2 regions of the Streptosporangium sp. NPDC000396 genome follow, and region 2 is predicted to be linked to the other one. Evidence: predicted binding sites of a transcription regulator. Region 2 holds the regulator's gene; the other holds the start of a gene.
What was found. Region 2 encodes HrcA, which represses chaperone genes, less so after heat shock. Its sites were predicted from a motif close to TTGGCACTCTCNNNNNGAGAGTGCCAA; they were not measured.
Positions count from the first base shown of each region.

Region 1: the regulator HrcA is predicted to act here: its motif matches at 6,698-6,724, upstream of ACFY2X_RS45775 (FmdB family zinc ribbon protein).

Region 1 is NZ_JBIAZA010000055.1:4,712-19,570, reverse strand. It holds gene ACFY2X_RS45805 (hypothetical protein) at 1-452, shown strand, start outside; gene ACFY2X_RS45800 (hypothetical protein) at 442-1,209, shown strand; tRNA gene ACFY2X_RS45795 (tRNA-Arg) at 1,589-1,661, opposite strand; gene ACFY2X_RS45790 (D-alanyl-D-alanine carboxypeptidase family protein) at 2,603-3,619, shown strand; gene ACFY2X_RS45785 (Flp pilus assembly protein CpaB) at 3,830-4,465, opposite strand; gene ACFY2X_RS45780 (S-methyl-5'-thioadenosine phosphorylase) at 4,607-5,416, opposite strand; gene ACFY2X_RS45775 (FmdB family zinc ribbon protein) at 6,365-6,670, opposite strand; gene ACFY2X_RS45770 (potassium/proton antiporter) at 6,781-8,286, opposite strand; gene ACFY2X_RS45765 (5-formyltetrahydrofolate cyclo-ligase) at 8,338-8,919, opposite strand; gene galU (UTP--glucose-1-phosphate uridylyltransferase GalU) at 8,945-9,844, shown strand; gene glp (gephyrin-like molybdotransferase Glp) at 9,886-11,073, shown strand; gene moaC (cyclic pyranopterin monophosphate synthase MoaC) at 11,108-11,578, shown strand; gene ACFY2X_RS45745 (molybdenum cofactor biosynthesis protein B) at 11,649-12,122, shown strand; gene ACFY2X_RS45740 (GNAT family N-acetyltransferase) at 12,169-12,822, shown strand; gene ACFY2X_RS45735 (hypothetical protein) at 12,947-13,624, shown strand; tRNA gene ACFY2X_RS45730 (tRNA-Ala) at 13,683-13,759, shown strand; gene ACFY2X_RS45725 (hypothetical protein) at 13,940-14,503, opposite strand; gene ACFY2X_RS45720 (MFS transporter) at 14,797-14,859, shown strand, end outside.
Region 2 is NZ_JBIAZA010000033.1:81,578-96,436, reverse strand. It holds gene ACFY2X_RS38375 (16S rRNA (uracil(1498)-N(3))-methyltransferase) at 1-584, opposite strand, end outside; gene dnaJ (molecular chaperone DnaJ) at 651-1,790, opposite strand; gene hrcA (heat-inducible transcriptional repressor HrcA) at 1,803-2,816, opposite strand; gene ACFY2X_RS38360 (hypothetical protein) at 3,000-3,740, shown strand; gene ACFY2X_RS38355 (DUF3097 domain-containing protein) at 3,798-4,613, shown strand; gene ACFY2X_RS38350 (DUF4870 domain-containing protein) at 4,637-5,215, shown strand; gene hemW (radical SAM family heme chaperone HemW) at 5,216-6,427, opposite strand; gene ACFY2X_RS38340 (MOSC domain-containing protein) at 6,576-7,211, opposite strand; gene lepA (translation elongation factor 4) at 7,380-9,221, opposite strand; gene ACFY2X_RS38330 (hypothetical protein) at 9,353-10,297, shown strand; gene rpsT (30S ribosomal protein S20) at 10,446-10,718, shown strand; gene ACFY2X_RS38320 (MarR family winged helix-turn-helix transcriptional regulator) at 11,273-11,761, opposite strand; gene ACFY2X_RS38315 (EamA family transporter) at 11,836-12,729, shown strand; gene holA (DNA polymerase III subunit delta) at 12,767-13,750, opposite strand; gene ACFY2X_RS38305 (hypothetical protein) at 13,851-14,003, shown strand; gene ACFY2X_RS38300 (nuclear transport factor 2 family protein) at 14,174-14,575, opposite strand; gene ACFY2X_RS38295 (TetR family transcriptional regulator) at 14,673-14,859, shown strand, end outside.

The DNA.
Region 1 (14,859 bases), on a different contig from region 2:
GCCGTCGTCGGGGAGTGAACGCCTTCCTCTCCATCGCCGGAATTTCCGATGATTCTGGTGACACTCCACTCATCCTGTCGCATGCCCATGCGAACCCGGAAGATACGACCATTTCTCGATTGGTGACCTGCTGGCGAGCGGTGCTTGACGCGCCCAATTCAGGTCTCGAAGATCAAAAGATCTTCAGGGCCTGGATGAACGCGGCGGCATCGGATCCAACGCTCAGTTCCTTGACCATCGAGATTATCTATCGCGCGGCGGTGGGTGAGGCCGGCAATCGAATCAGCCGGAGCCGTCTGGTCCGCCTCGGCGAACTCCGCGGAGCTTGGCGAACCCTTGACGAGAAGGAGTGGGACCCGGCCAGGCATGACGTTTTTCAAGTACTTCAAGAAAAGATCCAGGATATCGATCCACTGAATACGAGTCGCACCAATGCACAGCATGCTTCGTGACTGGATGGGAAGCTGGCGCTTCCGGCGGCAGCCGCTGCACGATAACAAGTTCAACGCAATGCTGCCCAGCGCCTTACCCGGCTTGTATTTCAATGCCGAATTCTCGCTTTCCTGGAAGAGCCTCTCCCAGCTCCCCGTGGCGGCCGCAGGAAGTCTGGCCATCGGACGTGCGCAGGACGCTGCAGAGCAGGTTTCGGAGCGATTCTCCGTCATACGCCTCCGCGATGCGCAAAACCGGGTGAACAGCGAGCTGGGCCGGATCGTGCATGTGGTCAGCGACGGGGTCCGACTGGAGGGCGCCAGCGTGTTGCTGCGGGTAAACGAGGAAACCGAGCGGGTGGCGGCATCCCACGAGCGCAGGATGCGCGCCGGGCTGCTTGTCGCCTCCGACCTCGACGCATCCATCGACCGCGTCACCGAGTTCCGCGAGGAGGTCGTGAGAAATCCAGGATCGGCGCTCGCCTACTGGTTCATGCGGTACCCGGAACAACTCGATCGCAACGGTTACAACAACGTGATCGCGCTCGTCGAGAAGATCGCAGAGTACGACGAGAAGTCGATGTGGATACGGCTGGCCCAGATCACTCAGAAGTTCGTCCAAGACCTCCGTGACAAAGAGAAGCAAGACCTTCTCAAAGTGCTGGAGTTGCTCTTCGAGACATACGGGCAACACAGGCAGGCGACTGAGGTCGCCCAAATCCTGGAAGAGCTCCTGCAGAGGAGTCATCCCCCTGCAGGCGAACCCGGGGGCGGGTGAACGGCGTCTGCGCCGGCGGCGGTCCGACCATGCCTTGCGGCGCCGGGGCGGGCGGCGGACGGCTCGGCCACACCCTGATCACCGGCATGACAGCCGGGCGCCGATGATAAGGGCCCGTGTTCACCAGCGTGGACGTGACCAGTGGGGCTGGAGTATTAGGTCAGTCAACGGATACGACGACGGGTTTTTGGCATCCAAGCGTGGGCCTGTCGATCGTGAGGTCCCCAGGCGTATCTGGCCAAACGCTCACAAGATCAACCCGTGAATAGACCGTGGCCAGTGATCCAGGGTTGCGTTCGGTGGCCTACGGCTGCACACGGCGGAAGCCGTACCCGAGAAGAACTCCCAGGTCACGCGGCAAACAGCAAGGTCAACTAGGTGCCCCCGGCATGATTCGAACATGCGACACCCGCTTTAGGAGAGCGGTGCTCTATCCCCTGAGCTACGGAGGCAAGGGACTCACTGTAAGAGTAGCGAAAGTGGCGAGTGCATGCGCGCTCGGAGGGGGGATCGGGGGCGAATGCTGAGTTATCGCTTCGCTGAGCTGCGGTAAAAGGGTGGCAAGTGCCTGAAGGGCTGAAGGTGGGCGTGGCTAGTGTCACGCTCCGTGATTGAACGGCGACGTAAGCGGATTCGAGGGCGTCGTGCGCTGCGGCCGTTGGTGCTTTGCGGGGCGATGCTGGCGCCTGCGCTCCTGGCGGGCGGGCTCCTGGTGGCTGAGCTTACCGGGTATGAGGTGGCCGCTCGGGGGGCTGTCGCCAAGGCGGGGCTCCAGGAGGGCGCGGTTGCCGTGGTGCCGGGCCTGGTCGTTCCTGTCCAGGGGGTCGTTCCTGCTCGGGGTACGGCCTTCGAGCCGAGGTTGGTGCCTCCTCCACTTCGTTTCCGTCCCGATGAGAAGTACGGGGGGTGGGTGTCTCCCATCGTGCGAGACGTGCGCCGCTCGACGGTGGACGCTTCACCGCTACCTCCGCTGGAAGTGGTTCCCAAGGTCGTGCAGAAGGTGGTCCCCCCGAAATCCCCGGCACCTCAGGTGGAGGCAACGCCGAGTCCGGAGCGGACGAAGGACGACTTCGGGTGCCCGGGGGAATGGCGAGAGACCTGGTTGTGGGAGGTCTGTAAGGAGCAAGTGCGGCAAGAGGCCTGAGTGAGGGCTGATAAATGGGGTGTTCGACGCATATCGGCCGAGGGGAGTCTGGCCCAGACACTCGGTCAGCTGTAGTAACGTGCGTCCCTGACCCAGGTCACGAGTTCGCAAACGGAGGGGTCGAACGTGCCACCTCGTCGATCAGCGGGTCTGATCGCCGTTGTTGCGACCATGACTTCCCTTTTTCCGGGGACCGCTGCTGCACAGCAGAAGCCGGAGGGGACTCGGCCAGCCGTCGTCGGCGAGGCCGTGAGCTTCACCGAGACTCGCCGCGAGCCCGTCAGCCTTACCGGACTGCGCCGTGAACCCACGAACCTCACCGAGCTCCGTCGTGAGGCGGAGAAGGCGGCCAAAGAGCTAGCTGAGGCAACGAAGGCGTTGGAGCAGCGACGGGCCCAGATCCGGGACTCGGAGAAGCAGCTCGCCGTCAAACTGCGCGAGCTGCAGGCCGCCGACAGGGCTTTCGCCCAGATACGGCAGCCGCTGGCGCAGGTCGTCGGCCTGCTCTACCAGCGGTCCGCAGGTGGCGAGATCGCCGGTTTCCTGTCCGGTGAGTCCAACGAGGCGACACTGCGGTCCATGGCCAACGTCACCCAGATCGTGGCCGAGCAGAACCAGATCCTCGCGGACGGCAGCCGCCTGCAGGCCGAGCGTGAGCGGCTGGCTGCCGAGGCGCAGGAACTGCGGGCGGGGAACCTGCTGTCGGAGGCGCAGATGGGCGCCGAGATCGAGACGCTCAGGGCACGTTCGAGCAAGATCGTGAAATCCCTGACACAGGCACTGGTGAAGCTGGGAGTCAAAGTCGACAAGAAGGGCCAGCCCGCGGCCGGGTGTAACCCGGTCCAGACGTCGACGACGAACGATTTTCCCAACGGACTCATCCCGAAGAGCTATCTGTGCCCACTTCAGCAGCGAGGCAACGAGCTGAGAGGAGACGCGGCGCTCGCCTTCATCAGCCTCAGCGAGGCCTACAAGAAGCGGTTCGGCAGGCCCATGTGTGTGACGGACAGCTACCGGAGCCTGGCTGAGCAGCAGTCGGTCTACTACCGCCGCCCGGGCTTCGCCGCCGTCCCAGGCCGCAGTAACCATGGTCTCGGGCTCGCCGTCGACCTGTGCGGAGGCGTGGAACGCTTCCGGTCGGCCGAGTTCAACTGGCTGGAGGCCAACGGCAAGCAATTCGGCTGGTTCCACCCCAAGTGGGCCTACGTCAGCCCCTTCGAGCCCTGGCACTGGGAGTATGACCCCAAGCTCGGCTCTCTGCTGTAGGCCATGAGGCCATTGCCTTTGCGGGATCCTGCCGCTCGGCCATGCTTCTGCGGGCCGGACTCTGGCATCCGGTCATCCGGCCTCATTCGGCCTTGCCTCCGCGGGGTCTGACGCCCGGTCTCGCCTCTGTGAGCCCTGGCGGCCGGCCTTGTCTGATGCTCTGGTCACCGCCAGGCGCCGCCGCCGTGATGGGAGCGCCTGACGAAGGGCTTACCGCTCTGGGCGGCTTCCGGGTTGTCGTTCGCGAGCTCCGATGGTGATCGACAGGCGGCCCCCGGCCTGCGCGGAGGCGAGCTGGATCGCCTGATCGGAGGTGGTGGCCAGCACGACGAGCGCGCCTTGATCTGATTTGTCGTCGGGGCTCGCGAGGACCGTGACGTCTTCGGCAACGATCCTGGCGGGAGCGGAGCCGTCCCACGTGGAGGGTGCCGCGAGCACGTCGACAAGGTCGCCGGGCGACAACAGGCGTGCGGTCTCGGGGTCGGCGACACGGACCGGGGTGGCGACCGTTCCCGCGCCATGGGCGGCCAGCAGGCTCGGGCCGAGCAGCCGGACGTCCGTCAGGGGCTCTCCACGGCGTATGGGACCGGCCAGGATCCTCCCGTTGATCGGTGTTCCGGGCTTCAGAGCGCCGTCAGGGACGGTATCGGGCCGCAGGGCGACCGTTTTCAGGTCGGCGGCATCCAACGTGCCACTGGGAAGATCTCTGGCTGCGGCGAGAACGGTGACCGACGCGGCGTTCGGCCGTAATCCGATCACGGCGCAGGCCATCGCAAGGGCGGCGACGGCGGTGGCGATGAGGCGATGGCGACGGCCGAGAAGACGGCGGAAATGGAAAGCGCGCATGACTGACTCCATCGGGAGAGAGCCGGGCGGCGCGGAGCCCGTAAGAAGATGCCCGTCGTACGGCGGGGTTGCGAGGTGATCGCCGTACGACGGTGCGGAGGGGCTGGGTGCTCGCCGTACGGCGGGCGGAGAGGGCGCGGGTTACTCGGGGAGGTCGAAGGGGAGCTTGAGTCCGTCCAGCGCATGGGCGCAGAGGCAGGTGCGCTCTTCGGGCAGGGCGGTGACGACGTCGGCGACGAGGGAGCGCATGCGGGTGACGTTGGCGGCGAAGAAGGAGAGGACCTCCTCGTGGGAGACTCCCTCGCCGACCTCGACTCCGGCGTCGTGGTCGGTGACCAGGGAGAGCGAGGTGTAGCAGAGGGCCAGCTCGCGGGCGAGGATGGACTCGGGGAAGCCGGTCATGCCGACGATCGTCCAGCCGTTGGCGGTGAACCAGCGGGACTCGGCGCGGGTGGAGAAGCGGGGGCCCTCGATGACCACCAGGGTGCCGTCGTCGGCCAGGTCCCAGCCGGAGGATCTGGCGGTCGAGACGGCCGCCGCGCGGCCGGTGGGGCAGTAGGGGTCGGCGAAGGCGACGTGGACGACGCCTTCGGTGTCGTAGTAGGTCTGCGCGCGGCCGGAGGTGCGGTCGACGAGCTGGTCGGGGATGACCAGGGTGCCGGGGCCCAGCTCGGGGCGTAGGGAGCCGACCGCGCTGGGCGCGAGGACCTGGCGGACGCCGAGGGAACGCAAGGCCCACAGGTTGGCGCGATAGGGGATGCGGTGAGGTGCGAAGCGGTGGTCACGACCGTGCCGGGGCAGGAAGGCAACCGAGCGTGATCCGATCTGGCCGACGGTGATGACGTCGCTGGGGGGACCGTAGGGGGTGGTGACCTCGACCTCCGTGGCGTTGTCGAGCAGGGAGTAGAGCCCCGAGCCGCCGATGACACCGATATCCGCGCGAATGACCATGGCGCTGAGACTAGCCCCACGGGTGATCTGGTGAGGAGGCTGGGCCGTGCCCTGTGGATAACTCCGGCGCGGTGGATAAGCCCGGCTCGGTGTGGCTGCCCGCGCGGCTGAACGTCCGGGGTGCGGCTGAACGTCCGGGGTGCGGCTGAACGTCCGGGGTGCGGCTGAACACCCGGGGCGAAGCCAAGCATCCGGGTCGTCAGGTGGGTGTGGTGCTTGCCGAGAGGGCAGGCATGCCGATGCGAGTGGGTAGGGGCGATCACGCGAGCGGGCAGGGGTGACGATGGGTGACGACAAGACGGCCGTATGCGGAGCTGCCCGTCGCGCGCGGCTCGATCTGCCGAGGGCGACGGCACTGCCGGGGTGGGTGACGGCACCCTGAAGCTGACCCCGGTCGGCGAGCAGGTGGCTGGCCGGCTGGTCGCGTAGGCCCGTGACGGCCTGGAGCGTCTGGTCCAGGACTGGAGCGCCGAGGAGTCGCCGAGGCTTCGTGAGTTGGGTCTCCGAGAAACCGCTGGGAGACTCCTTGCGCTGGAACCCCGAAGAGCATCCAAGGCTCTGTGAGCTGGAACCCCGAAGAGCATCCAAGGCTCTGTGAGCTGGAACCCCGAAGAGCATCCAAGGCTCCGTGAGCTGCTGGACAGATTTCCCCGTGAGGTGCTCGAAGTTCCCCGTGATCCCCGTGAGATGCTCGGCGCAGCGGCCGATCGCCCCGGACGCGACTGACAAGAAGGCCAAGGGTGCCAGGATCACCTGGAGGCCGCAGCGCGAGGCCGCGGGCGCCGGCGGCGCCTGGAGGTCGTGGGGCCGGGGCTTGCCTAGCGCGGTGACCAGGAATGTTCACCGGGCTGGGCACCGCTCACCCGCGCCGGTCGAGACCGCCCCACCGCTCGCCGTACCGGCGCCCTGGACGGACGACGAACACGGTGAAGGTGTGCGGTCACTGCGCTAGGAGGCCGCGGGTGCCGGGGTGCTCGCGGCGGCGGGCTTGGACTCGGAGGTCTTGGACTCGGTCTTGGACTCCGTGGACGAGCTCGACGAGGAGGTCGTGGTGGAGCTCACCGTGCTGGAAGAGGACGACCGGCTGTCGGTCCGATAGAAGCCGGAGCCCTTGAAGACGATGCCGACCGCGGAGAACACCTTGCGTAGCTCGCCGGAGCACTTCGGGCACTCGGTCAGCGCATCGTCGGAGAACTTCTGGACGATGTCGAACTCGTGGCCGCAGGCACTACATGCGTACTGGTAGGTGGGCACGCGCTCCTCCTCGTTACTCCACGCCGATTGGCACTCTACTGATGGGACTGCTAATGGTACGCAGCCGAAAGGCATGAACGCGAGTCGGCCCTATCGCATTCCACTTGTGATCAGGTGCCGAGCTCGCCGAACCAGCCGGCGAGTTTGCCCCTGCGGCTGATCGCCCGTATCCGCCGCTCGACCGGATCCCTGCAGGCGGCCGTGGTCACGACCAGGAGCTGGTCGTCGATCCGGATCCTGGTGGACTCGGTGGGCACGAAGGTACGGCCGTCCCTGACGATCAGCGTGACCTGGGCGTCGTTGGGCAGCCTCAGCTCGAAGATCTCCACGCCGTGGAGCTTGGAGGTCGGCGGCACCCTGATCTGCAGCAGGTCGGCGTTGAGCTCTTCCAGCGGTGCCGACTCCACCTCCAGGTCACGGGCCTCGTCGGGGGTGGAGAGCCCGAGCGTCTTCGCGACGAAGGGCAGCGTCGGTCCCTGGATCAGGGTGTAGACGACGACGATGACGAAGACCGTGTTGAACACGAGCTTGGCGGTGGAGGGGTCGACCGAGCCGGAGGCCCAGGGGATGGTGGCGAGCACGATGGGGACCGCGCCGCGCAGTCCCGCCCATGACAGGAAGGCCTGTTCCCGCCAGTTCAGCCGGTCGAGTCTTGCCAGCCGTACGAGAAGGGCGGAGACGACGATCGACAGGGGGCGGGCCAGCGCGACCAGGATCAGCCCGGCCACCAGGCCGGGGACGATCGCCTGGGGTGCTTCCGAGGGGCTGGCCAGCAGTCCGAGCATGACGAACAGGCCGATCTGGGCCAGCCAGGCCACGCCCTCGGCGAAGCCTCGTGTGGCGGCCCGGTGCGGCATCCGGGCGTTGCCCATGACCAGGGAGGCCAGGTAGACGGCGAGAAAACCGCTGGCGTGCGCGAGAACGGCTCCGGCGTAGGCGACGAACGCCAGCGCGAGCACCGCGATCGGGTACAGGCCGGAGGCGGGCAGCGCGACGCGGCGCAGCGCGTAGACGCCGAGGGGGCCGACCGCCAGGCCGATGGCCGCGCCCACCACCAGCTCGAAGACGACCTGAAACAGCGCGTGCCCGATGCTGGGCGAGGTGCTGGCGCTCAGCAGCATCACGGCGATGACGGTGGGCGCGTCGTTCAGGCCGGACTCGGCCTCCAGGATGCCCGCCAGGCGCGGGGGCAGGGGCAGGCGGCGCAGGACGGAGAAGACGGCCGCGGCGTCGGTGGAGGCGAGGATCGCGCCCAGCAGCAGTGAGGACCGCCAGTCCATGCCGAGCAGCACGCGCACCGGGACCGCGACGGCCACGATGCTCACCCCGACGCCGACGGTGGCCAGCACCAGCGCGGTGGGGATGGACTTCTTGACGTGGTTCCAGTTGGTGGTCAGGCCACCTTCGGCCAGGATGACCGCCAGAGCGATCAGGCCCATCTGCTGGGCGAGCTCCGGGTTCTCGAACTGGACCCCGAAGCCGGACTCGCCGATGATCAGACCGAAGGCGAGGAAGATGAGAAGGCTCGGCAGCCCGCTGCGATGCGCGACCCGCACCGCGATGATGGCGGCGATGACGATCCCAGCTCCGAGAAGCAGCCAGACATTCAGTCCCATCTGGCCCCCTCTCCAACTCCAGGGACCATTGTGTCGTATTCGACCCGGTCGTCAGGCACACCCCGGGACGACCCGGGTGATTCCGCTGGGCAGGGCCGCGTAGCGAACTGGAAGATCGTGCGGCTCGGCCGGAATCCCTTCCAGCAGCTCGCCCTCGTGTAGCAGGGCGACCGTCGGCACGTTCGGGCCGACCCTGGCCAGCGCCCGGTCGTAGGAGCCGCCGCCGCGGCCGAGCCGTACGCCGGTGTGCCGGTCCACCGCCAGCGCGGGCACGATCACCAGGGCCGCGGTCCTGATCGCGTCGACGCCACGCCGGGTGTCGACCGGCTCCATGATCCCGAAACGGCCTGGTGCGAGGGTGTCGGGCCCGTCGTACACGGCCCAGTCGAGATCGTTGTCATCACGGAGCACGGGCAGGATCACGGTCGCGCCGTGCTTCCACAGCGCGAAGACGAGCCCGTGGGTCTCCGGTTCGCTCCCGGCCGACCAGTAGCAGGCGACCAGCCCGGCCATCTGAACCCACGGCTGATCCAGGAGGGATTCCCTTGTCTGGACAGCGGCCGCATGCCGTGCGTCTTCCGAGATGGAAGCGCGCGCGGTCACGATCCTGGCACGCAGCTTAGGCTTGTCCACAGGTCCCTCCACTATGGTTTCGGTCATGGCTGACATGCATCCTGTGACCAAGGCCGTCGTTCCCGCCGCGGGTTTGGGCACCCGTTTCTTGCCGGCGACCAAGGCGACTCCTAAGGAGATGCTGCCCATCGTCGACAAGCCCGCGATCCAGTATGTCGTTGAAGAAGCCGTTTCCGCTGGTTTGCTCGACGTCCTCATGGTCACCGGTAAGAACAAGCGCTCCATCGAAGACCACTTCGACCGGGCGATCGAGCTGGAGGACGTGCTGGAGGCCAAGGGCGACGACGAGCGGCTCTCCCAGGTGCGTGAGCCCGCCGACCTCGCGACCCTCCACTACGTACGGCAGGGCGAGCCGCGCGGCCTCGGCCACGCCGTGCTCTGCGCCAAGCAGCATGTGGGCGACCACCCGTTCGCCTGTCTCCTGGGCGATGACCTGATCGACCATCGTGACGAACTCCTCAAGCGCATGATCGAGGTGCGCCGTGCTCACGGTGGCAGCGTCATCGCGCTGATGGAGGTGCCGAAGGAGCAGGTCTCCCTGTACGGCTGCGCCGCCATCGAGCCTACATCTGAGGACGACGTGGTCCGGGTGACCGACCTGGTGGAGAAGCCTCCGGCGGAGGAGGCCCCGTCCAACTGGGCCGTCATCGGCCGATACGTGATCGACCCGGCCGTGTTCGAGGTCCTGGAGAACACCCCGCCGGGCCGTGGCGGTGAGATCCAGCTCACCGACGCCCTGCGCACCCTGGCGAGCCGGGGTTCGGAGGAGGGCGGGCCGGTTCACGGCGTGCTGTTCCGCGGCCGCCGCTACGACACCGGCAACAAGCTCGACTACCTGCGCACGGTGGTGCAGTTCGCGGCGGACCGCGCCGATCTGGCACCGGAGTTCATACCGTGGCTGAAGGAGTTCCTGGGGTCCCGATGAGCCCGACGAACCCGACGAACCCGATGAGTCCGATGAGCCCGATGAAGTCGGTTGACGACCACCTCGCAGACATCCTGCTGACCGTGCGGCCCCTGGCTCCCCTGGAGGTGGACCTGGAGCAGGCGCTGGGCACCATGCTGGCCGAGGAGGTCACCTCCCCGGTTCCGCTGCCGCCGTTCGACAACTCGGCCATGGACGGCTACGCCGTACGGGCCGAGGACGTCGCGCAGGCCCCGGTCACGCTTTCGGTGATCGGCGACATCGCGGCCGGAGACGGGCGGCCGCTCGTCGTGGGCCCCGGAACGGCGACGCGGATCATGACCGGCGCCCCGATGCCCGCGGGTGCCGATGCCGTGGTCCCGGTCGAGTGGACCGACGGCGGGACCGCACAGGTCACCATCGAGCGACCGGCACCGTGGGGATACTCGATCCGCAGGGCGGGCGAGGACGTCCACGCGGGCGACGTCGTGCTGACGGCGGGAACCCCGATCGGCCCGGCTCAGCTCGGCATCCTGGCCGGAGTCGGCCGCCGCCGGGTGCTGGTACGGCCCCGCCCCCGGGTGGTGGTGATCTCCACCGGCGCCGAGCTGGCCGAGCCGGGAACGCCCCTGGCGCCCGGCCAGATCTGGGAGTCCAACAGTTACACCCTGATCGCCGCCGTCCGCGAGGCCGGAGGCGAGGGTTACCGGGCCGGGATCGTGGCCGACGACGCCGGGCAGTTCCTCGACCAGCTCGACGCCCAGCTCCTGCGGGCCGACGTCGTGATCACCAGTGGTGGTGTCTCGATGGGCGCCTACGAGCCGGTGAAGGAGGCGCTCGGCCCCCTCGGCACCGTTCGGTTCAATCGCGTCGCCATGCAGCCGGGCATGCCCCAGGGGTTCGGAGTGGTGGGCGAGGACCAGATCCCGATCTTCGCGCTGCCGGGTAACCCGGTGTCGTCCTTCGTGTCGTTCATGCTGTTCGTCCGGCCCGCGCTGCAGAAGATGCGCGGCCTGCCCGTGGGTCCCACACCGGTCGTGAGGGCCGTGACCACGTCCTCGCTCCGCTCTCCCGAGGGCAGGCGGTCGTATCTGCGCGCGGTACTGGCCGCCGACGGCTCCGTCGCTCCGGTGCAGAGGCAGGGCTCGCACCAGCTCGCGGCCCTGGCCATGGCCAACGCGCTGCTGGTGGTCCCCGAGAACGTCACCGAGGTGCCCGTGGGCGCGACGGTGGAAGTCATCCCCCTGTGAATCCGCAGGGGAAGCGGCAGGGCATGGTGTTCGTATGAGCGGATTCACACACATCGACGAGACCGGCGCGGCACGCATGGTGGACGTCTCGGCCAAGGACGTCTCCGTCCGTACGGCCAGCGCCACAGGCAAGGTGCTGCTGTCCGCCGAGGCCGTGGCCCTGCTGCGGTCGGGGGACGTTCCCAAGGGAGACGCGATCGGTACCGCGCGGATCGCGGGCATCATGGGCGCCAAGCGCACCCCGGACCTGATCCCGCTCTGCCACCCGATCGCGCTGCACGGCGTGAAGGTCGACCTGACGGTGGTCGACGACGGCGTGGAGATCACCGCCCGGGTCAAGACCGCGGACCGGACCGGCGTCGAGATGGAGGCGCTGACCTCTGTCTCGGTCGCCGCGCTCGCGTTGATCGACATGGTCAAGGCGGTGGACCCGGCGGCCGTGATCACCGGTGTCCGAGTCGAGGAGAAGACCGGCGGGAAGACCGGGGTCTGGACCCGGCCATAGCCGGCGGGACCGAGCGGGTCGGGACCGGGCCGTACCCGGCCATGGCCGGCGGGATTGAGAGGATGGCGGCATGCGAGCTCTGGTGATCACGGCGTCCAACCGGGCCTCCGCCGGGATATACGAGGACAAGTCCGGGAAACTGCTGGCTGAGCTCCTGGCGGCGGCCGGATGTGACGTGGACGGCCCGCGAGTGGTCCCCGACGGTGACCCCGTCGAGGCGGCGCTGCGGTCCGGGGTGGCCGAGGGCTACGACGTGATCCTCACCACAGGCGGCACCGGGCTGACCCCGGCCGACCTCACCCCGGAGATGACCCGGCGGGTGCTCGACCGGGAGATCCCAGGCATCGCCGAGGCCATCCGCCAGGCGAACCGTGACAAGGTGCCCACCTCGATCCTGTCCCGCGGGCTCGCCGGGCAGGCGGAAAACACCCTGATCGTCAACCTGCCCGGCTCTTCGGGCGGGGTCCGCGACGGCATGGCCGTGCTCGCGCCCGTTCTCAAGCACGCCGTGGACCAGATCCGAGGAGGGGATCACCCGCGCTGACCGGCCTGCCGGACTCCATGGCACGCCGGTGTGCCTTCGGGGGATGATGGAGAGCGTGGATCGACTTCGTGGCTGGCCGGTGACCCTGACGGAAGGCCCGGTGGGACTTCGGCCGCTGCGCCTGCGCGACGTGCGCGTCTGGCGGGAATCGCGGCTGCGCAACGCCGACTGGCTCCGTCCCTGGGAACCGAGCAATCCCGAGACCCCCCTGTTCAAGACGGGTCTCGGGCCTTACATCTCCATGGCCGGCACTCTCCGCCGAGAGGCCAGGCAGGGGCTCGCGCTGCCCTGGGTCGTCACTTATGAGGGAGCCTTCGCCGGGCAGCTCACCGTCGGCGCCATCGTCTGGGGTTCGGCCAGATCGGCTCAGATCGGCTACTGGGTGGACGGTGCCCTGGCCGGTCGGGGGATCATTCCCACCGCCGTGGCGATGGCGGTCGATCACTGTTTCTTCACCACCGGGTTGCACCGTGTCGAGGCCAACATCCGCCCGGAGAACCACGCAAGCCGCCGGGTGGTTGAAAAGCTCGGCTTCCGGGAAGAAGGCATCAGACGCCGTCATCTGCACATTGACGGTGCTTGGCGCGACCACATTTGTTACGCGCTCACGGTCGAAGACGCACCAAGAGGTTTACTCGTGCGGTGGCGGCGGGCCCGTGAGTCGGCGGCTCGTGGTGGCGCTCCCCATGAAGAGGTTTGAAGATCTCGCGACACACCGCATCGAATACTCGTCAAATAGTGACACGCGGTCTTACGGTGCGTGACGTGAGCACATTGAAGACGCCAAGAGACCACAGGCGTTTTCATGCTGCCCGGAGGTGGCCGTGAGCAGCGTTCTTCTGTACGTGGCCATTGTCGTGATGTGGTTGTGCGTGCTCGTGCCCATGTGGTTACGCCGGGACCGGACCACCCTTGTCGAGGTTGTCGAGGCTTACGAGACCGCCGAGCCGTACGCCCCGGACGAGCAGCCGGTCGAAGACGAGCTCCCCGAGGCGGAGCCCAGGACCGTTCCCGCCACCGACGCGCCCACTGCCAGGCCCGCGGCCACCGCTACCACCGGCGCACCCGCCGCCAGGCCCGCAGCCATCGCCGCCGCGCCCGCGCATCGGCCCATGTGGTCGGCGGCCGACCGCCGTCGCGCCGAGCAGCGGCACCGGCGGGCGCTACAGGTGGCCAAGCGCAGGCGACTGACCCTCTGGTGCGTGCTGCTGCTCCTCGCCTCGGTGGTGACGGCCGCCGTCCGGGTGATCCCGTGGTGGGGTGTAGCGCCCTCTGTGGTGCTCCTTGGGGCCTATCTAGCCGTCCTGAGGGTTTCTGTCCAGATCGACGCCGAGAACCGCAGAGCCGCCGCTCAGGCCCGCGCGGAACGTGCCAGGCGTGCCCGGCGACGGGCCGAGCTGGAGCCGCAGCGACCGGTTGCGCAGATCATCGACCTGGACGCGCACCGTGACGAGATCTTCGACCAGTACGCCGAGACGCCCCGTCGCGCGGTCGGAGATTGATCTCCCGCCGTGGATGGCGCGAGGGGCTCCAGAAGTTTGCTAATCTAGTGCACGGCTTGGGGATGTAGCGCAGTCCGGTAGCGCACTTCGTTCGCATCGAAGGGGCCAGGGGTTCGAATCCCCTCATCTCCACCAGAACGAAAGACCCGGTTCCAGATCATGGAACCGGGTCTTTTCGTCATTCGGGGGTATGCGGTTGGTCAGTCCTCTGAGGAGGGCCGTACGGCCTCCGCGGGTGACCAGCCCAACCGGGTCAACTCCGCCGGCACGGCAATGGTGCCCAGTCGAACGGTCATGACCAACAGATCGGGTCCGTCAGGGAACTTCCTTCGCCGCCGTCTCACGCCAGGAGTCGGCGAGCTTCTTGTGCAGGCTCGCCTGCCAGAGAAAGGCAGGTCCGGCGCACAGGGCGGCGAAGCCCGCGAAGAAGCTGATGCCGAACCACGGGTCGAGCGGGGCGTCCTCTTCCACCGTCTGACCGGCGTGGCCGAAGAAGTAGAAGGCCGCGACGAAGAAGACGATCACAAGGACCAGGCCCGCGACCAGGAAGATGCCCGCCCGCCGTGCCTCACGTCTGGCACGTGCTTCCGGCGGCAGGTCGGCGAGGCCGCTGCGGCGTTCCCGCTCGGCTGCGACGATTGCCTTCGCTTCCACGTTGGTGAGCCCCAGCTCGTTCAGCAAGCGTCGCTGCGGGATGCGCAAGAGCAACCCGATGCCCACCCCAACGCCGACGCCAAGTCCGGAGAGGAACGGCACATCGGCGAGTGCCATGAGGACGAACAGCGCGATGATCACGACGATGGTGACCGACAGCGACATCTTCAGACGACCGTGAGAACGGATCAGGCGTTCGAGCTCACCCGGGCTGAGACTGCGCATATGGGGCTGCCTTTCGCTCGTGGGCTTCTCAGCCGAGCTTGAAACATGGCAATGCCGACCGCAACCGGCGCGGACGCGGGTATCGCCGGACCCGCCCTTCGAGGGCCTCGCTTCGTAGGCCAAGGGACCGAAAAGATTCGGCAAGAGTCGATCTATCGGTAGCGAAGGCCGCACGAGCGCTGACGGTGCACGAGTCACGACGACGGTTGCGTCCGAAACGTGCCAGTGCCCGCTGCTTCAGCACTGCTTGGCTGGGTGCCTGCACGCCACGCACACCTGCCTGAACGGAAACCATGTCCGCCACCACGCTCGCCCGACCCCGCTCGCCCCTCATCAGCTGGCTCGCCGTCACCTCG
Region 2 (14,859 bases):
CCGACCACCACGACGATGTCACCGGCGCCGGGAAGCTCCAGGGTGGAGAGGGGTGAGGCCGCCTCCTCGTGCAGCACGATGCCCAGTGAGGCGGCCGACAGCAGTGCGGCGACCTTCGCCGTGGTCGCGAGATCGGTCACCTCGGGCAGGTGGAATCGCCGAGCCTGCTTGCCCGCCTCCCGCGCCGTGGACCGCCAGCGGGCCAGCGACTTGGCCGCCCGTTCGCCCTTCCACTGGGTGACGCACCGGGCCGCGGCCCAGGGCACGATCGCGTCGACACCGGCCTCGGTCATCATCTCCACGGCCAGCTCGCCCCGATCGCCCTTGGGCAGTCCCTGAACCACGACCAGACGAGGCCGCGGCGCGGGCACGTCGTAGCGGCGCAGCACCTCGACGCGGAGCGAGTCCTTTCCCGCGTCCCGCACCACGCACTCGGCCACGGCGCCCGCGCCGTCGGTCAGATCGAGCCGCTCTCCGGCCCGCAACCGCCGTACGGCCGCCGCGTGGCGTCCCTCGGGGCCGCCGAGCGTGAACTCCGCCCGAGCCAGGTCGGCCGGATCGGCCAGGAAGACCGGAACCGTCATCGGCGGCCGGAGACGTGCCGGCCCGGCCTGCGGGCCGCCGGCCGGGCGACCGGTGAACGCCTGCCGTCAGCGGCCATTGAACGCATCTCGCAGACGGGAGAAGAACCCCTGCTGGCCGGGGGCGAACTTACCCGGCGGGCGCTCCTCGCCGCGGAGCTTGGCGAGCTCGCGCAGGAGCTCCTCCTGAGCCGGGTCGAGGCGGGCGGGGGTCTCCACGTTGACGTGGATCAGCAGGTCGCCACGGCCGGTCTCGTTGAGACGCTGGACGCCTCGGCCGTAGAGCGGGATGGTCTGCCCGGACTGGGTGCCGGGCCGTACGTCCAGCTGCTCCATGCCGTCGAGCGTCTCCATGGTCAGGGAGGTGCCGAGCGCGGCCGCGGTCATCGGAATCTGCACGGTGCAGTGCAGATCGTCGCCGCGGCGCTCGAAGATCTCGTGCGGACGCTCGACGATCTCCAGGAACAGGTCTCCGGGCGGGCCCCCGCCCGGGCCGATCTCACCTTCGCCGGCGAGCTGGATGTGGGTGCCGTCTTCCACACCGGCCGGGATGCGGACCTTGATGGTCCGCCGGGTGCGGACCCGGCCGTCGCCGGAGCACTCCTGGCAGGGGTTACGGATGATCGAGCCGAATCCACCGCACTGGGGGCAGGGGCGGGAGGTCATGACCTGGCCGAGGAAGGACCGGGTGACCTGGGAGACCTCACCGCGGCCATGGCACATGTCGCAGGTTTCGGGGTGGGTGCCGGCCGCGGCGCCTGAGCCCGTGCAAACCTCGCAGAGCACGGCGGTGTCGACGACCAGCTCGCGCGTGGTGCCGAAGGCCGACTCGCGCAGGTCGAGCTCGACCCGGATGGTGGCGTTACGGCCCCGGCGAGCACGCGACCGCGGACCGCGGCCACCGCCGCCGGCCGCGCCGAAGAAGGCGTCCATGATGTCGCTGAACGGGAAGCCCGCGCCGAAGCCCCCCGCGCCGGCGCCGGCGCCCGAGGCGAACGGGTCGGCACCCATGTCGTACATCTGTCGCTTGTTGGGATCGGACAGGACCTCATAGGCCTGAGTGATCTCCTTGAACCGCTCCTGGGTCTCAGGATCGGGATTCACGTCGGGATGCAGCTCGCGCGCCAGGCGACGGTATGCCTTCTTGATTTCTTCCGCACTGGCGTCGCGGCGTACCCCGAGGGTGCCGTAGTAGTCGCTCTTAGCCACTTAGTTGACCTCTTAGGATGCAGCCAGGATCTGGCTGACGTAGCGTGCCACCGCGCGCACCGCGCCCATCGTGACCGGGTAGTCCATTCGTGTCGGACCCAGCACACCAAGCCGGGCCAGTTGTTTGCCTCCCGAACCGTATCCGGCGACGACGATCGACGTGCCCTGGAGACCTGTGTAGGGGTTCTCCGAGCCGATCCGCACCGTCAGCGCCGAAAGGTCCGACGTCTCGCCGAGCAGGCGCATGAGCACGACCTGCTCTTCCAGGGCCTCCAGCACGTCGCGGAGCCCGACGGTGAAGTCGGCTCCCGCGAGATTGGCCGCCCCGGCAAAAACGATCTTCTCATCATGCCGGTCCACGAGGGACTCCAACAACACCGACAGGACCGTGGCCGCGAACGGCCGATCGTCGACCGGAAGGCGGTCGGGCAGGTCGGCGACCATGTCCGGGACGTTGACCAGCCCGCAGCCGTCCAGGCAGGCGTTGAGAGTCGCCCGCAGATGGGCGATGCGATTGTCGTCCACCACGTCGGGCAGCTCGATCACGCGCTGCTCGACCCGCCCCGTGTTGGTGATGAGCACGAACATCAGCCTGCGCTCGCTCAACGGGACCAGCTCCACATGCCGGACCGTGGAGTTGCTCAGCGTGGGGTATTGCACCACGGCGACCTGGCGGGTGAGCTGTGCCAGCAGCCGCACCGTGCGTGTCACGACGTCGTCGATGTCCACCGCGCCGGCCAGGAAGGTCTCGATGGCCCTCTTCTCGGCACCCGACAGCGGCTTCACCTGCGAGAGCCTGTCGACGAACAGCCGATAGCCCTTGTCCGTGGGCACTCGGCCGGCGCTGGTGTGAGGCTGGGCGATGTAGCCCTGCTCCTCCAGCACCGCCATGTCATTGCGGATGGTCGCGGGTGAAACTCCCAGGTTGTGCCGCTCCACGAGAGCCTTGGAGCCTACCGGCTCGTTGGTTGACACATAGTCCTCGACGATGGCGCGAAGCACCGCCAGCTTGCGATCGTCGACCAACGCGCTCACCTCCTTGCCCGCACCGAACAGGAAACCACCGGTGCTGGCACTCTGTGTTCCCGAGTGCCAAGTGTACGGCTCTTGCCCACAAGGTGCGATAACGCGGCGGCAGGATGATGGGACCAAGCCGCCGTCAAGTCAACTGCTATCGCCGTACAAGCGGTAACCGACACAATTCCCGTCATGTCCAACGATTTCGTCTCCCCCTCAGGCGATGCATCCTCGCACGCGCCCGGTGGCTACGGTGCGCCCCAGCAGCCCTACGGCCAGCCGTACCAGGCCGGTCCTCCCCCGGGCTACGCGCCCGGCGGTTACGGCGCGCCCCAGGGGCCGCCGCCCGCGCCGAAGATCAAACCCAGCGTCGGCTGGATCGTCAGCGCCTGGCTCGTCTTCGTGCTCAGCGTGATCGTCGGCTTCGGCGGCTTCGTCGGCGGCATCTTCAGCGCGGTCACCGACGCCGCGCCCACCGAGACGTTCGGCTCGGGCCAGACGGTGACGGTCTCGCTCGATCCGGCCGACAACCCCGCCATCTACGTCGCCACCAGCGGGCGCACCGAGTTCACGTGCGAGCTGCAGGACGGACCCGCACCGGCCAGGCTCCAGCAGCCGCGCGGGCAGCAGACCGTCGCCTCCACCGACGGCGTCGCCTGGGAGCTGGGCCTGCGGGTGGGGGTGGACAAGGCCGGCGACTACAAGCTCACCTGCACCACCGAAGGGGCGAACGCCAGGTTCGGCGTGGGCAAGGAGATCGACCCCGGCTCGGTCGTGGGCGGGGCGGTCGCACTGGTCGCGGTGCCGGGTGCGGGCTTCCTGCTGGCCGTCGTCGTGACGATCGTCGTGCTGGTGAAGCGGAGCGGGGCCCGCAAGCGCCAGGCCGCCGCGGCCGCCGCGCAGTGGGGACAGCCGAGTCCGTACGGCAGGTGATCGCGGCCTTTGCTAGCGTCCACTTGATCCCTGGCGAGAGATGGTGGGCGGTCGGCGATGTACGAACGTGATGTGCTGGCGGGAAACTGGCGGCGTCCCCTCAAGGGGAAGATCCCTCAGGTTCCCGCGGAGCTCGACCTGGTCGTGGAAGACGCCGACGGCGGCTTCTGCGGCGCCGTGGTGGCCTGCGACAAGGAGGCCGTCACCCTGGAGGACCGCTTCGGGCGGCGGCGGGTGTTCCCGCTGGAGCCCGCCGCGTTCCTCCTGGAAGGCAAAGTCGTGACGCTGGTACGGCCCGCCGCCGGACCACGGGGTCCGAGGCGTTCCGCCTCCGGCTCCATCGCGGTGGAGGGTCTGCGGGCCCGGGTGGCCAGAGAGAGCCGGATCTACGTGGAAGGCGCGCACGACGCCGCGCTCGTGGAGAAGGTGTGGGGTCACGACCTGCGGGTGGAGGGCGTGGTCGTGGAATACCTCGAAGGGGTCGACCACCTGCCCGCGATCGTCGAGGAGTTCGAGCCGGGCCCGGACCGCCGTCTGGGCGTGCTCGTGGACCACCTGGTCCCCGGCTCGAAGGAGAGCCGGATCGCCGCCCAGGTCTCCTCCCCGGACGTGCTCATCGTGGGGCATCCGTTCGTGGACATCTGGCAGGCGGTCAAGCCGTCGGTGCTGAAGATTTCCTCCTGGCCGGCGGTTCCGCGCGGCGTACCCTGGAAAGAAGGGGTCATCACCGCCCTGGGCTGGCACCTGGAACCTGCCGACGCATGGCGGCGCATTCTCGGGTCGGTCACCACATACGCCGATCTGGAGCCGGAACTTCTCGGCCCGGTGGAGGAATTGATCGACTTCGTGACTGTTCCCAGCGAGGATGACTAACCCCGCACCCATCAGGAGGGGCCATGAGCGTCAATCCCGAGGATCCGCGGCCCGAGAGCGCGGGCGACGACCAGACCCGGCGGGCCGACCGGCCACCCTCGCCCGGCTTCGCCACGCCCGGCCAGGACGACTCGCCGCCCGCCCCGCCCCCTTCCGCCTCGTCGTACGGTTCGTACGGCTACGGTTACGGCTACCAGGACGGCCGGCCGGGGAGCCCGCAGAGCCCGTATCCCCCGCCCGGCTACGGATTCCAGGGACAGCCGGGGGCGTACGGCCCTCGGCCGGGCAGTGACGACACCACCCTGGCCATGCTCGCCCATCTGCTGGGCCTGCTGACCTCGTTCGTCGGGCCGCTGGTGATATATCTCGCGAAGAAGGACGAGTCTCCTTATGTTCGGAGTCAGGCGGCCGAGGCGCTCAACTTCCAGCTCACCCTGCTGATCGCCTACTTCGTCTGCTGGATTCTGGCGTTCGTGCTGATCGGCTTCCTCCTGATGTTCCTGGTCTGGATAGCCTCGATTGTCTTCATGGTCATCGGCGCCATCGCGTCCAACCGCGGTGAGAACTACCGCTATCCGATGAACATCCGCTTCGTCAGCTGATCACGTCAGGTCGCGCACCAGGGCGTCGGCCAGGAGGCGGCCGCGCAACGTCAGCACGGCGCGGCCCGCCTTGAAGGGCTCCACCTCCAGCAGGCCGTCGGCCAGCGCCTGGGCGATCACCGGCGGCCGGTCGATCTCCTTGAGAGGGAAGCCCTGGGTGAGCCTGAGCTCCAGCATCAGCCGCTCCACCGCCCTGTCCTCCGCGGTCAGCACCTCGCGCGCGTGCGCCGGCGAGACGCCGGAGGCCAGGCGCTGGGCGTAGGCCGCCGGGTGCTTGACGTTCCACCACCGGGTGCCGCCGACGTGACTGTGCGCGCCGGGACCGACCCCCCACCAGTCGCCGCCGGTCCAGTAGAGCAGGTTGTGCCGGCAGCGCCCGGCCTCCGAGGTCGCCCAGTTGGACACCTCGTACCACTCGAACCCGGCCTCGGCGAGCATGGCGTCGGCGATGAGGTAGCGGTCGGCGGCCACGTCGTCGTCGGGCATCGGGAGCTCACCGCGCCGGATCCTGGCCGCCAGCCTGGTGCCGTCCTCCACGATCAGCGAGTAGGCCGACACATGGTCGGGCCCGGCCTCGATCGCCGCGGCCAGCGAGGCCCGCCAGTCGTCGTCGCTCTCTCCCGGCGTGCTGTAGATCAGATCCAGGTTGACGTGGTCGAACCCGGCCTCCTTGGCCTCCCGTACGGCACGCGCGGGCCGGCCCGGAGTGTGCCGGCGGTCCAGCACCTCGAGCACGTGCTCGCGGACGCTCTGCATGCCGAAGCTCATCCGGGTGAACCCGCCGCGGCGCAGCTCGGCCAGGTAGGCCGGGTCCACGGACTCGGGGTTGGCCTCGGTGGTCACCTCGGCGTCCGGGGCGAGCCCGAACTCCGCCTCGATCGCGCCCAGGATGCGGACCAGGTCCCCCGCGGGCAGCAGGGTCGGCGTGCCTCCGCCGAAGAACACGGTCTCGACCGGAAGGTCCACGTCACCGAGGTTGGCACGCGCCCGCCGTACCTCGTCGATGGCGGTGTCCGCATAGTCCTTGTGCGAGGCGCCGGGACCGAGCTCGGACGCCGTATAGGTGTTGAAGTCGCAGTAACCGCAGCGGGTCACGCAGAAGGGCACGTGGACGTAGAAACCGAAGGGCCGCTCGCCGAGCCCGCGGAGCGCGCTGCCGGGGAGCCGGCCCGAGGCCGGTACGGGATCGCCGTCGGGAAGAGTGGATGGCACGACACCAAGTCTGCCGCTCCCGCCGCGATGCCCGGAACGACGGGACCGGGCACACGCTCGGCGGAAAGCCCACCCGCGAGATCCGCAGGACCCGCCCGGCCCGCCCGCAGAACCCGCCCACCTGCTTCGGCCCCACCCGCAGGACCCGCTACTTCGCCCCTACCCGCAGGACCCGCTCGGCGACCTCGTCCCACAGGGCGGGGTGGCCGGGGTAGGCGAGCAGGCGGCGCATCAGGTCCTTGTCTCCGTGGTAGGCGCGGAAGGACTCGGTGACCGTGACGCTGTCGTCCGGGCGGGAGACGATCTCGACGGCGTCGCCGCGGCCCAGCTCGCCCTGCTCGATCACCTGCAGATAGGCACCGACCCGGCCGACCTGGGTGAAGCGCTTGACCCAGCCCCGCTCGTCGAGCCAGTTGCGGAACACCACACACGGCACCCGCGGGCCCGTGACCTCCAGGAGGGCGGTGCCGATCCGCCAGCGCTCGCCGATCTTCGCGCCGTTGACGTCGAGCCCCTCGGTCGTGAGGTTCTCGCCGAACTGGCCGTTGCGCAGGTCGCGGCCCAGCTCGCCCTGCCACCAGTCGTAGTCCTCGCGGGCGTAGGAGTAGACCGCGTGGTCGAGCGAGCCGTGGTGCTTCGTGTCGGCCCGCTCGTCACCCGCCAGGCCGTTCTCCCCCACCGCGACGCGGCCGTCCACGGCGGACTTGTCGATCGCGGTGCGCTTGAGATCTCCCGCCCACTCGGCGTCGACAGCCCGGCCCACGTTCACGGCGAGAATACGCATGAGTGTGACGGTATCCGACGCCTCGACCGCACAGCCAGCCGATATTCCCGGCTCCGCCCGCTCGGACCGTTCCCGGCTCCGCCCGCCCACCCGGGCCGGCACGCCATGGCACCGGCCGGGCACACGAGGGGCCCGCTTCCTCCGCGGCGCAGGCTCGCGTGCGGAAACCTACTTCTTGGTCTTGTCGGCGGAGGACGACTCGGTGGACAGCGCGGCGACGAAGGCCTCCTGGGGCACCTCGACGCGGCCGACCATCTTCATCCGCTTCTTGCCTTCCTTCTGCTTCTCCAGCAGCTTGCGCTTACGGGAGATGTCACCGCCGTAGCACTTGGCGAGGACGTCCTTGCGGATGGCGCGGATGTTCTCACGGGCGATGACGCGGGCGCCGATGGCGGCCTGGATCGGCACCTCGAACTGCTGTCTCGGGATGAGCTCGCGGAGCTTCTTGGCCATCTCGACGCCGTAGCCGTAGGCCTTGTCCTTGTGGACGATGGCACTGAAGGCGTCCACGGCCTCGCCCTGCAGCAGGATGTCGACCTTCACCAGCTCGGACTCCTGCTCGCCGAAGGGCTCGTAGTCGAGGGATGCGTAACCACGCGTGCGGGACTTGAGCTGGTCGAAGAAGTCGAAGATGATCTCGCCGAGCGGCATGGTGTAGCGGATCTCGACGCGGTCCTCCGACAGGTAGTCCATGCCCTGGAGGTTGCCCCGGCGGTTCTGGCAGAGCTCCATGATGGCGCCGATGAACTCCGACGGGACCAGCACGGTCGCCTTCACCATCGGCTCGAAGACCTTGTCGACCTTGCCCGTCGGGAACTCCGAGGGGTTGGTGACGACGACCTCCTTGCCGTCTTCCATGATCACTCGATAGATCACGTTGGGCGCGGTGGAGATGAGCGAGAGGTTGAACTCCCGCTCCAGGCGCTCACGGACGATCTCCATGTGGAGCAGGCCGAGGAATCCGCAGCGGAACCCGAAGCCGAGGGCCGCGGAGGTTTCCGGCTCGTAGATCAGGGCGGCGTCGTTGAGCTGAAGCTTGTCCAGCGCCTCACGGAGCTCGGGGTAGTCGTCGCCGTCGATCGGATACAGGCCCGAGAACACCATGGGTTTAGGGTGCTCGTAGCCGCTGAGCGGCTCAGTGGCCGGACGCGCGCCGGAGGTGACCGTGTCACCGACCCGCGACTGGCGGACGTCCTTCACGCCGGTGATCAGATAGCCCACCTCGCCGACGCCCAGACCCTTGTCCGCGACCTTCGGCTCGGGCGAGATGACCCCGATCTCCAGGGTCTCGTGGGCCGCGCCGGTGGACATCATCTGGATGCGCTCGCGCTTGCCCAGGTGCCCGTCCATGACCCGGACGTAGGTGACCACGCCGCGGTAGGTGTCGTAGACGGAGTCGAAGATCAGCGCACGGGCGGGCGCGTCGGCGTCGCCGACCGGGGCCGGGATGTTCTGCACGACGTGGTCGAGCAGCTCCCGGACGCCCACGCCGGTCTTGCCGGAGACCTTCAGCACGTCCTCCGGCTCGCAGCCGATGAGGTGGGCGATCTCCGCGGCGTACTTCTCCGGCTGGGCGGCGGGAAGGTCGATCTTGTTGAGCACCGGGATGATCGTCATGTCGTTGTTCATGGCCAGGTAGAGGTTGGCCAGAGTCTGCGCCTCGATCCCCTGCGCGGCGTCGACCAGCAGGATCGCACCCTCACACGCCTGGAGCGAGCGGGAGACCTCGTAGGTGAAGTCCACGTGCCCGGGAGTGTCGATCATGTTGAGGACGTAGTCGGTGCCGTCCACCTGCCACGGCAGCCGGACCGCCTGCGACTTGATGGTGATGCCGCGCTCGCGCTCGATGTCCATCCGGTCGAGGTACTGAGCGCGCATGGAGCGGTCGTCGACCACGCCGGTGATCTGCAGCATACGGTCGGCAAGCGTGGACTTGCCGTGGTCGATGTGCGCGATGATGCAGAAATTGCGGATCACCGCGGGATCGGTCTGGCCAGGCTGAATGCGCACCGGTGTCCGTTTCGACGGGATTGACGACGATCTACGACTGGCATACCAGCCGTCTTCCATGGTGACATGTCCGGGTGATTGCCCGGACCAGAGCACGGCGCGGCCTGCGGTTTCTCGCGATGGTGGCGGCCGTGATCCTTATACTTCCCGGGGTGGCCGCGGCCACCCTCACGCTGCAGTTTACCGGGACACCCGCTCCGTGGGCGAAGACCACCGGTCACGACGCCCTGTGGCTGGGACACGCGTGGGTCGACGGCCGCAAGAGCGCCGCCGACGTGAGGAATCTGGCCGCGCGACTGCGCAAGACGGGCATCAGAGACGTGTACGTCCACTCGGGCCCGTTCGACTCCGATGGATCGCTGCCCGCTACAAAGCACTCCAACGCCGGAAATTTCCTGAAGTGGTGGCGTGCCGAGCTGCCGAAGGTCCGGGTGTCGGCCTGGCTCGGCCAGAAGGTCGACGGCTTCCTGGATCTCGATGATCCAGCCTCCAGGCAGCGCGTGCTGGACGGCGTGCGCGACATCATGGCGCTCGGCTTCGACGGCGTGCACTACAACTTCGAGCCGCTGGGAGACGGCGACACCGCGTTCCTGGACCTGCTGACCCGGACCCGCCAGCTCGTCGGCGACGGCCTGCTCTCCACCTCGACCCCGCAGATCGAGCCGTTCCCGCTGACCCGCCCGATCGTGCGCACGGCCATCAGCCACGACAAGTACTGGTCACCCGACTACTTCCGTCAGGTGGCGGCCCTCACCGACCAGGTGGCGATCATGACCTACGACTCCTATCTCCCCTCCGAGCTGCTCTACGGGGGCTATGTCGTACGGCAGGGCACCCTCGCACTGGAACTCGTGCCCGAGGAGAAAACCGTGCTGATCGGCGCACCCGCCTATCACGATCACGGCATATCGTGGGGCGACGCGGCGGAGAGCGTCGCGACCGCCGCCGAGGGCGCGCGGCTGGCGCTGACCGCTCACGGCAAGCCTCGCGAGCGGTTCGGGCTGGCGCTCTACGTCGACTTCGCGGCCACGGCGGAAGACTGGAAGGAGTACGACCAGTTCTGGTACCGCCCGTGAGGACAACACGGTAAACTGATCAGGCATCCTTCTGTCCTGCAAGTCGATTTGAGCGACCCTCCGGACAGTTGGTAGCCTGTTCAACTGCGTGTGGCGCGCCCTCTCTGCCCGCGCGCCCCACTCCAACGACATTCACCGAGGCTTCTTCGTGGCGAACATCAAGTCCCAGATCAAGCGCAACCGGCAGAACGAGAAGGCCCGGCTGCGCAACAAGGCTGTCAAGTCGTCCCTGAAGACGGCGATCCGCAAGTTCCGCGAGGCCGCCGACCAGGGCAACGTCGAAGAGGCTGTCGCGCTCCAGCGCGCCGCCTCCCGTCAGCTGGACAAGGCTGCCAGCAAGGGCGTGATCCACAAGAACCAGGCCGCCAACCGCAAGTCGGCGATCGCCCAGCGCGTCGTCGCCCTGTCGGCCGCGAAGTAATCCAGGTTCTTCCGGACGCCGCACCCCTCATGGGGTGCGGCGTTTCCGCGTTACCCGCCATATGGCTCCGCCGCCGCGCCACTCCGCGCCGGCCCAGCGCACCACTCCACGCTGGCCCAGCGCACCACTCCGCTGTCAGACCGCCCCGCGTCACCCACCGCACCGCTCCCGCGCACCCAGCAGAAACTCCCGGCTGGGGCGGGAAGTGCCCCGCGGATTCCCGCCGTCCCGCGCGGCGCCCATATGGCACCCCGCCCCGCGAAGACGCCATGCAGGCTCCGGTTCGCCGCGATCGCCACGTTCGCCGCAGGCCCGAGCTTGATCTCGGCTTCGGTGGCGAGAAGTCGATGCGTGTTCGCCGCGGGCTTCGAAGATCAGGTCCACGGCCGCGGGCATGGCTCGCGGCGACTCCCGCATCCCTGCGAGGCCGCCCGTCTGGAGCGTCGCTCGCGGCGGGCGGGAACCGTACGGCGATCCCTTGATCCGCACGGCGGCAACCGGTCCGGGCCTCCCGCAGGCCGCCAGGCAGAGCCTCCCGCGGGCCGCGGACAGGGCTAATCCAACTCGCCGAGCAGATCCCTGAGCAGGTCACCGAGACGCTCGCGGTCCTTCTCGGACAGCGCGGCCAGCGCCTCGTGCTGAGGCTCCAGCCCCGCGACCACGGCCTGGTCGATGACCCGGAGCCCTTCGGCCGTCAGGCTGACGCGCAGCGCCCGGCGGTCGTCGGGGTCGGGAGTACGGGCGAGCAGCCCGGCGCGCTCCAGCCGATCGAGCCGTCCCGTCATGCCGCCCGAGGTCAGCATGAGCGTGGCGGTCAGCGCCTTGGGCGACAGCGTGTACGGCTCACCGGCCCGGCGAAGCGTGGCGAGCACGTCGAACTCGCCCCTGTTCAGGCCGTACGCCCCGTACACCTCCTCCATGCGATCCGCCATGAGCCGGGAGATCCGGTAGATCCGCCCGAAGATCCCCATAGGTGACGGCTCCAGATCGGGCCGCTCTTTCCGCCACTGCCCCATGATCCGGTCAACCGGGTCCTCTGTCATGGCCACAAGCATAGCTTGACGGTAAATAACTTAGTGCTAAGTTACTTGCTGTTGAGTTTGTTTTAAGGAGTCCCATGTTCGCCCCGCGCCTTGCCCTGATAGCCGCCACCGCCTTCGCCCCCACGGTCTGGGGCACCACCTACATCGTGACCACCGAGCTGCTCCCCCCGGGTCGCCCGCTGCTCACCGCCTTACTCCGCGCGCTTCCCGCCGGGCTGCTCCTGATCGCCGTGACCCGGACGCTTCCCAGGGGCAGCTGGTGGTGGCGGGCCCCGGTGCTGGGCGCACTGAACATCGGCATGTTCTTCCCCCTGCTCTTCCTGTCCGCCTACCGGCTGCCCGGCGGCGTCGCCGGGGTGCTCGGCGCCGTCCAGCCGCTTATCGTCGCCGGGCTCACCCGTGCCGTGCTTCGCGAGACCGTCCCGATCCATCGCGTCCTCGCCGGGATCGCGGCCGCGGTCGGCGTCTCCCTCGTCGTGCTCAAGGCCAACGCCGCTCTCGACACCATCGGCGTCGTCGCGGGCCTCATCGCCGCGGTGGGCATGGCCAGCGGGGTCGTCCTCACCCGCGCCTGGGGAAAGCCCTCGGGCGTGGGCGATCTGGCCCTCACCGGCTGGCAGCTCACCGCCGGCGGTCTGATGATCGCCCCGATAGCCCTCACCGTCGAGGGGATGCCGCCCGCGCTGGACGCGGCCGCCATCGGCGGTTACCTCTGGCTGGGTCTCGTCGGCACAGCCGCCGCCTACACCCTGTGGTTCCGCGGCATCACCCGGCTGCCCGCCTTCCAGGTCTCCCTGCTCGGCACCCTCAGCCCGCTCACCGCCGCGCTGCTCGGCTGGGCCGTCCTCGGCCAGTCCCTGAGCCCACTCCAGCTCACCGGCTTCGTTCTCGCCCTCTCCGCGACCGTCCTCGGCCAGCTCCCCTCACTCCGGCGCCCCCGCACCACCCCGTCCCCGCAGCCCGCCTAGGGTCTGTTCGCGGATTCTCACCTACGCAGCGGGTCGCCTAACGGCCGGTACGGCTGGCGACGACGGTCTGGATCATGTGCTCCAGCGCGTAGGCAGGGTCGGCGCCACCGCCTTTGACCTGCTCGTCAGCGGCCGCGGTGGCTTGGAGCGCGCGGGCGATGCCATCGGGACCCCAGCCGTTCAGCTGCCGCTGGACCCGGTCGATCTTCCAGGGCGGCATCCCAAGATGGCTGGCGAGCTGCCCGCCTCGCAGGTTTCGCGGAGCGCCGCCCACCTTGGCCAGCGAGCGCAAGCCTCCGGCGACCGCGCTCACCAGCAACACGGGAGCCGTCCCCGTGGCCAGGGCCCAGCGAAGCTGCTCCAGAGCGTCACCCAGACGACCCTCAACGGCCGAATCGGCCACGGTGAACCCGCTCACCTCCGCCCGGCCCCGGTGGTAGCGGGCGACGGCGGCCTCGTCGATGACCTTGCCCGGCGTGTCGAAGGCGAGCTGGCTGCAGGCGGCGGCGAGCTCCCTGAGGTCGTTGCCCACCGCGTCGAGCAGGGCACCGGCCGCGTCGGCACCGATGGTCCGCCCGGCACGCTTCAGCTCAGCCTTGATGAACGCGAGCCGTTCCGCCGGTTTGGTGATCTTGGTGACGGTGACCACATGAGCGCCCGCCTTCTTGACCCCGTCGACCAGGGCCTTCCCCTTGACCCCGCCGGGGTGGGCGAGGACCAGCACGGTGTCCTCCGCCGGATGAGAGGTGTAGGAGACGATCTCGGTGATGACCTCTTTGACGAGGTCCTGAGCCGAGCGGATCACCACCACCGACCTGTCGCCGAACAACGACGGCGAGGTCAGCCGGGTCAGCTCCCCCGGCTCCACCTTCCCGCCGGTCAGATCGTGCACCTCGGCGTTCGGGTCCGCCGCCCGCACCGCCGCGATCGCCTCGCCCACCGCCCGGTCGGCCAGCAGTTCCTCATCGCCGAGTACCAAGGTCACGGGTGCTGGATCGGTTGCCGCCATGTCCAGCAGCATGCCACGTACCGGTGACCGAATCGCAATCAGCAAGCCATTCGCAATCGGAATGCAGGCGACGTGGGGCACTCTTGGAGCAGCCAAAGGAGGTGAAACCTCGATGAACTCCGTTACCTGCCGTCATGCCTGCCCGCACTGCGGAACGACCCTCGACGAGGGTCCCATCATGTATCGATGCGCTCCCTGCGGCCGTTCGTTCTACGCCGCCGATGTGAACACCGAGTTCCGCCGCCCGGCCAAGGCCTCGGTCTAGCGGGGCGATCGCGGTGCTGGGGTCGCGGGCGACGCGCGGGCCCGCCGTACGCCTCCGACGCCGAGATCCGCAGGCGGCGCGACGTGGTGGAGCGAGCCACCGCGCGACTCAGGTGGCGGCGCACACCGGTCTCGCGTCACGCCGGATGCGCCGAGGGTCCGGCATGGCGGTCAGGCGCTTCGCGCTTGGGCCACCCCGGTGGCGTCCATATAGTCACGGCAGTGGACGATGTGTCCGTTCCTGACTCGGAGGATCAACAGGCCGGGCACCCGGAACCGGCCGCCGGTGGTGGCCACGGTGCCCAGCACCTCGTGCTCGACGACTATCACCTCGGAATCCGTGGTCTCGTATGTGACCACGTCGCGAATCTCCTCCACCTGTGCCGGGCTCGCATCCCATATGGCCCGGTAGCCGGCGCGGATCTCCTCCCGGCCCTCGAATCGGGGCGGCAGGCCGGGAAAGGCGAAGGGGAACTCGTGGACGGCATCCTCAGCGTAGAGATCGGCGAGAGCATCGGCCGACTTGCGATGCATCGCGTCGTGATAGCGGGTGACGATGTCCGGGATCTGCATGACCACTCCATTCACTCAACGCTCGTTGAGCAATCACTCAACGAGCGTTGAGTGTATGGATCGCGATCTCTTGAGTCAACGGCTGTAGAGTCCCCGCATGAACCTCTCCCGGGCCGAACGGCGTCGCCGTTCCGAGCAGCGCATCCTTGAGGCGGCGCGCCTGCTGTTCGCCGAGCGGGGCTTCGATCGCACGACCATCAGGGCCGTCGCCGGAATGGCCGGTGTCGATCCGGCCCTTGTCATGCAGTATTTCGAGTCCAAGCAGGAGCTGTTCAACCAGGCCA